Regions from separate parts of the Streptomyces sp. NPDC006385 genome, predicted to be linked through region 1. Evidence: predicted binding sites of a transcription regulator. Region 1 holds the regulator's gene; each other region holds the start of a gene.
What was found. Region 1 encodes HrcA, which represses chaperone genes, less so after heat shock. Its sites were predicted from a motif close to TTNGCACTCNGNNNNNCNGAGTGCNAA; they were not measured.
Positions count from the first base shown of each region.

Region 1 (2,264 bases):
GCCGCCGCGGTCATCGGGAGCGTCACCGTGCAGTGCAGGTCGTCGCCGCGCCGCTGGAACATCGGGTGCGGCAGCTCGTGGATCTCGACGTACAGGTCACCGGCGGGACCGCCACCGGGTCCGACCTCGCCCTCACCGGCGAGCTGGATCCGCGTGCCGTTGTCGACACCGGCCGGGATCTTGACGGTCAGGGTCCGGCGGGACCGCACGCGTCCGTCGCCCGCGCACTCCGGGCAGGGCGTCGGCACGACCGTCCCGAAGCCCTGGCACTGCGGACAGGGCCGCGAGGTCATGACCTGGCCGAGGAACGACCGGGTGACCTGGGACACCTCGCCCCGTCCACGGCACATGTCACATGTCTGGGCGGAGGTCCCCGGCGCCGCGCCCTCGCCGTTGCAGGTGTTGCAGACGACGGCCGTGTCGACCTGGATGTCCTTCGTCGTGCCGAAGGCCGCCTCGTCGAGCTCGACCTCCAGCCGGATCATCGCGTCCTGGCCGCGCCGGGTGCGCGAGCGCGGACCGCGCTGGGACGCCGTACCGAAGAACGCGTCCATGATGTCCGAGAAGTTCCCGAAGCCGCCCGCGCCGAAGCCGCCCGCTCCCGCGCCGCCCGCCTGGGACAGCGGGTCGCCGCCGAGGTCGTAGACCTGCTTCTTCTGCGGGTCCGACAGCACCTCGTAAGCGGCGTTGATCTCCTTGAACCGCTCCTGGGTCTTCGGGTCAGGGTTGACGTCCGGGTGCAGCTCGCGGGCGAGCCGCCGGAAGGCCTTCTTGATCTCTTCCTGCGACGCGTCGCGACGCACGCCGAGAACGGCGTAGTAGTCCGTGGCCACTTACGACTCCGCCAGGATCTGTCCGACGTACCGTGCCACTGCGCGTACCGCTCCCATCGTTCCCGGGTAATCCATGCGGGTCGGTCCGACCACGCCGAGCTTGGCGACTGCCTCGCCGCCCGAACCGTAGCCGACCGACACCACGGACGTGGAGTTGAGTCCCTCATGGGCGTTCTCGTGACCGATGCGCACGGTCATGCCCGAATCCTTCGCCTCGCCCAGCAACTTGAGGAGCACGACCTGCTCCTCCAGCGCTTCGAGCACCGGCCGGATGGTGAGGGGAAAGTCATGTCCGAAGCGGGTGAGATTGGCGGTGCCGCCGATCATCAGCCGCTCCTCGTTCTCCTCGACGAGTGTCTCCAGAAGGGTGGAGAGCACGGTCGAGACGGTGCCGCGGTCCTCCATGTCGAAGCCCTCGGGGAGGTCCTCGACGAGCTGCGGCACATCGGTGAAGCGCCGCCCCGCGACCCGGCTGTTGAGCCGCGCGCGCAGGTCCGCGAGCGAGGCCTCGCCGAAGGGCGCCGGGCAGTCGACCATCCGCTGCTCGACCCTCCCGGTGTCCGTGATCAGCACGAGCATCACCCGCGCGGGCGCGAGCGAGAGCAGCTCGACGTGCCGCACGGTCGACCGGGTCAGCGAGGGGTACTGCACGACGGCGACCTGCCGGGTGAGCTGCGCGAGCAGCCGTACGGTGCGGGCCACGACGTCGTCGAGGTCCACGGCGCCCTCCAGGAAGTTCTGGATGGCGCGTCGCTCCGGCGGGGTCATCGGCTTGACGCCGGCGAGCTTGTCGACGAACAGCCGGTAGCCCTTGTCGGTGGGGATCCGCCCGGCGCTGGTGTGCGGCTGGGCGATGTAGCCCTCGTCCTCCAGGGCCGCCATGTCGTTGCGGACGGTCGCCGGGGAGACGCCGAGGTTGTGCCGCTCGGTGAGCGCCTTGGAGCCGACCGGCTCCTCCGTCCCGACGTAGTCCTGGACGATGGCGCGCAGCACCTGAAGCCTGCGTTCACTCAGCATCGCGCGCACACCTCCAGAACTCGTTCCCCTCGGCGTCCCGCCTGGCACTCTGCGCGTGCGAGTGCCAGCCGTCCCCGGCCCAGTGTACGGCCGTGGGGTACGCCCCGGGCAAGGCCGGTCCGGCACCACCGTGCTCGATGGTGGTGTCCCCGCTAGCGTCGCCGTATGACGGTGACTTGGGAAGGGCTGGGGTGGGAGCGGCTGGCGGCCGGGGTGGGCCGGTGCCGGCTTCCGGTGTGGGACTGCACGGCCGGGCTGGTCGTGGGGCGGGACACCGCGCTGGTGATCGACGCGGGGTCAAGCCTCGGGGAGGGCGCGCGGTTGCGTACGCAGGCGCAGTGGCTCGCGGGTCATCGTGTGACTCATCTCGCGCTGACGCATCCCCACTTCGACCATGTCTTCGGGGCGGCGGCG
Region 1 is NZ_JBEXQG010000008.1:28,378-30,641, reverse strand. Features, by position in the region: gene dnaJ (molecular chaperone DnaJ) at 1-833, opposite strand, end outside; gene hrcA (heat-inducible transcriptional repressor HrcA) at 834-1,850, opposite strand; gene ABZ078_RS08350 (MBL fold metallo-hydrolase) at 2,016-2,264, shown strand, end outside.

Region 2 (2,264 bases), on a different contig from region 1:
CGGCGGCGATGTCGGCCTTCTCGTCGATCGGGCGGGCCGAGGCGAGCAGCTCGTCGGAGACGGCCTTGACCGCGGCGTCGATGCCCTTCTTGAGGGCGGCCGGGGAGGCGCCGGCGGCGACGTTCTTCAGGCCCTCGCGCACCAGCGCCTGGGCGAGCACGGTGGCGGTGGTCGTACCGTCACCCGCGATGTCGTTGGTCTTGGTCGCCACCTCCTTCACCAGCTGGGCGCCGAGGTTCTCGTACGGGTCCTCGACCTCGACCTCGCGGGCGATGGTGACACCGTCGTTGGTGATGGTGGGCGCGCCGAACTTCTTGTCGATGACGACGTTGCGGCCCTTGGGGCCGATCGTCACCTTGACCGTGTCGGCCAGCTTGTTGACGCCGCGCTCGAGGGCGCGACGGGCGTCCTCGTCGAACTTCAGGATCTTCGCCATGACAGCGGGAGCCCTCTCGGAAATCTGTGGGTGAAACAGGAACTGCGCCCCGGGCGCCCGGTTTCTTGTGTGGTCGCGGGGGCCAGGGGCGCAGCTGGAAGCAAAATGCCTGAGGTGTTCTTACTTCTCGATGATCGCGAGCACGTCGCGAGCCGAGAGGACGAGGTACTCCTCGCCGTTGTACTTCACCTCGGTGCCGCCGTACTTGCTGTACAGCACGATGTCGCCGGTCTTGACGTCGAGCGGGAGGCGCTCGCCGTTCTCGAAGCGACCCGGGCCCACGGCCAGGACGACGCCCTCCTGGGGCTTCTCCTTGGCGGTGTCCGGAATGACCAGGCCCGAGGCCGTGGTCTGCTCGGCGTCCAGCGGCTGGACCACGATGCGGTCCTCAAGCGGCTTGATGGCAACCTTGGAGCTGGTGGTCGTCACGATCCGACCTCCCCCTTCGGAGATCTCACGGGGTTAACTGTCTGAGGTGGCGACCAGGTCGATCCGTCGTCGCGGGTGCCGGACCTGCCCGTCGCGTTGTTGGCACTCTCCAGTGGGGAGTGCCAGAGCCGAGACTATGACCGCGATTAGCACTCGGTCAAGCGGACTGCTAATCCGCCGCGGCGCGGCGCCGGGTTCGATCCTCCCTGCCGACGCCCGCGGGGGCCGCTTCCGTGCCGCTATCCGTGCCGCTGTCCGTGTCGTTGTCCGTGCCGTTGGAGGTAGTCCTCCAGACGCCCCACCGTCAGTCCCCGCCCCTGGATCTCCCGCAGCAGCCGTGTCGTCCGCTCTCGCAGGCTCATGCCGGTCGGCTCGCCCGAGGGGACGGACACGATGTCGCCGGCCCGTAGCCGACGGGGGCCGTGCGCGTACGTCAGCTCGCCGTCGCCCTCCATCGCCGCCCGCCACAGCACCACCGCCGTCACGCCGCAGTCGGCCGCCGCGCGGAGCGTGGTGGTGTCGTACGTGCCGTAGGGCGGGCGGAAGAGGTGGGGGCGGATGCCGAAGCGGGCGCGGAGCTTGTTCTGCTGGCCGCAGATCTCGGCGCGCTGGCCGGCGTACGGCAGACCGCGCAGGGCGGCATGGTCGAGGGTGTGGTTCTGCATCGACGCGCCCACCGAGCGCAGGCGCGCGAAGTGGCCGTAGCCCGGTCCGACCACGCTGTCGGTGAGGAACATGCTGACGGGCAGCCGTAGTTCGCGGACCAGGTCGACGAAGCGGGGGTCCTTCTCGGCGCCGTCGTCGTAGGTGAGGAAGACGACCTTGTCGCGGGTGGGGACGCGGTCCACGACGGGCAGCGGATCGTCCCCGGGCGGCAGATGTCGCCGGGCGGGCGGGGACGGGGGCGCGGGCAGCGGGGCGGTGAGACCCCAGCGGTGGTACGGCTGTGCCGTGGGCGTAGGGCCCTTCGCGGAGCGCGCCTCCGGCGCCATCTGGTGCCCCGGCGCCGCGCCGGGCCCGATCGTCGCGGCCGGCCGGTCGCAGCCGGCGAGCAGGACGGACGCCACAGCCACCGCGGCCAGCGCCCGCGGCCCCTGCGGCGACCGCGTCCCGGGCCTGGACCTCACAGGTAGTCCTCCAGCCGGGCCACCGCATACCCCTCGGCCGTCACCTTGTTCAGGAATCGGCGGATCATGTCGGGCATTGTTCCCTGCCAGTCGTCCCGGCCCCGGAAGTGGGTGAGGACGATGTCACCCGGGCGGATCTTCCGGTCCCACTCGCGGTAGTCCCAGCGGTCCACGAAGACCTCCTCGTTCCACAGGGGGACGTACTCGATGCCGCACACCTTCGCGGCGCGCAGGGTGTCGCGGTCGTAGTTGCCGAAGGGCGGCCGGAACAG
Region 2 is NZ_JBEXQG010000021.1:101,576-103,839, forward strand. Features, by position in the region: gene groL (chaperonin GroEL) at 1-436, opposite strand, end outside; gene groES (co-chaperone GroES) at 557-865, opposite strand; gene ABZ078_RS18785 (polysaccharide deacetylase family protein) at 1,105-1,992, opposite strand; gene ABZ078_RS18790 (polysaccharide deacetylase family protein) at 1,989-2,264, opposite strand, start outside.
Region 2: the regulator HrcA is predicted to act here: its motif matches at 1,012-1,038, upstream of groES (co-chaperone GroES).

Region 3 (2,264 bases), on a different contig from region 1:
ACACCGCCGGCCAGCTTCGCCAGGCGCTCCTGGAGCTTCTCGCGGTCGTAGTCCGAGTCGCTGTTCTCGATCTCGACGCGGATCTGGTTCACGCGGCCGTTGACCTGCTCGGAGGAGCCGGCACCGTCGACGATGGTGGTCTCGTCCTTGGTGATGACGACCTTGCGGGCGCGGCCCAGCAGGTCGAGCGTGGCGTTCTCCAGCTTGAGGCCGACCTCCTCGGAGATGACCTCGCCGCCCGTGAGGATGGCGATGTCGCCGAGCATGGCCTTGCGGCGGTCACCGAAGCCCGGGGCCTTGACGGCGATGGACTTGAAGGTGCCCTTGATCTTGTTGACGATCAGGGTGGACAGGGCCTCGCCCTCGACGTCCTCGGCGATGATCAGCAGCGGCTTGCCGGACTGCATGACCTTCTCGAGGAGCGGGATCAGGTCCTTGATGGAGCTGATCTTCGAGTTGGCGATCAGGATGTACGGGTCGTCGAGGACGGCCTCCATACGCTCCATGTCGGTGGCGAAGTACGCCGAGATGTAGCCCTTGTCGAAGCGCATGCCCTCGGTGAGCTCCAGCTCCAGACCGAAGGTCTGGGCCTCCTCGACCGTGATGACGCCTTCCTTGCCGACCTTGTCCATGGCCTCGGCGATGAGCTCACCGATCTGGGTGTCGGCGGCGGAGATGGAGGCCGTGGAGGCGATCTGCTCCTTGGTCTCGACGTCCTTCGCCTGCTCCAGCAGGGCGGCGGAGACGGCCTCGACGGCCTTCTCGATACCGCGCTTGAGGGCCATCGGGTTGGCGCCGGCGGCTACGTTGCGCAGACCCTCCCGGACCAGGGCCTGGGCGAGAACGGTCGCGGTGGTCGTACCGTCACCGGCGACGTCGTCCGTCTTCTTGGCGACTTCCTTGACCAGCTCGGCGCCGATCTTCTCGTACGGGTCCTCGAGCTCGATCTCCTTGGCGATGGACACACCATCGTTGGTGATCGTGGGGGCGCCCCACTTCTTCTCGAGGACGACGTTGCGACCCTTGGGGCCGAGCGTCACCTTCACGGCGTCCGCGAGCTGGTTCATGCCGCGCTCGAGGCCGCGCCGCGCCTCCTCGTCGAACGCGATGATCTTGGCCATGTGAAGTGGTCCCTCCAGGACTGGGGGTGATTCCTTCGGACCGCGCCCGCGCCCGCGACGGACGGCTCGCCGACCTCGTGGTTCCTTGCCCCACCCGGCCTGCGGGCCTCACCGACCCGGTCCTTCTTTGTCACTCTCACCTTCAGAGTGCTAACGCCAATGATTAGCACTCGCCCCTGTCGAGTGCAAGCGGCTCTCGGGGATCGGGCGGGGCGCCCGGCCGGGCGGGAGCAGGTCCGGAACACGTCCGGGACCGGTCCGGAACACGTCGGAACAGGTCCGGAACAGGTCCGGACCCGTCCCGGACAGGGCCGGAACATGGCGAAGGGCCCGCACCCCGGGAGGTGCGGGCCCTTCGAAGAAGAACGTCGCTGCAGTCAGTCGGCGCGTGCTTCAGCCGGCCGCCAGACGGACCATGTCCGCCTGCGGCCCCTTCTGGCCCTGCGAGATCTCAAAATCGACCCGCTGACCTTCCTCCAGGGTGCGGTACCCGTCCATCTGGATCGCGCTGTAGTGGACGAAAACATCCGCACCACCGTCGACCGCGATGAAGCCGTACCCCTTCTCCGCGTTGAACCACTTGACGGTGCCCTGAGCCATGCCTAACTCCCCTATTACTGGCCCTTGCACAGATCCACACTTCGCGGATCCGGGTCAGACCTCACCCCCCATCGGTCGGGGGCGTGCGCCGGAACGCGTCGACCGCGGCTGAATGTATCTGCCCAACTGCCGTCTGCAACAGGTCAATCGGACGAGAAATCCGGGCACGACCGGTCGGGAATGTGGGGAAAATTCCCCTGACTTCAGGTCAAGTCGGGCCAGGCAAAGGGAGCAAAAGCCGCATAAAACCCGCACACTTTGGCTACTTCTTGTCGGGCGAGCGGCAGAAATCAAGGGCTGCCGACCCGTGGATCGGCGGCGCGTTCCCCAACTGTACCTCGCTCAACCACACAGAATTGCCCCCTCCGCTTCTCTCACGGAGGGGGCAATTCGATGAACGCTCGGTAACTGGCATTACCGACGGTAATGATCGGTCATTCGGTCAGCCGCCGGCGACGGCCGGAATGATGGAAACTCCGGCGCCGTCCGGGGTGGCCGTCTCAAGCCCCTGCTCGAAACGGACGTCGTCGTCATTGACGTACA
Region 3 is NZ_JBEXQG010000009.1:32,217-34,480, reverse strand. Features, by position in the region: gene groL (chaperonin GroEL) at 1-1,121, opposite strand, end outside; gene ABZ078_RS09395 (cold-shock protein) at 1,515-1,721, opposite strand; gene ABZ078_RS09390 (MoaD/ThiS family protein) at 2,164-2,264, opposite strand, start outside.
Region 3: the regulator HrcA is predicted to act here: its motif matches at 1,249-1,275, upstream of groL (chaperonin GroEL).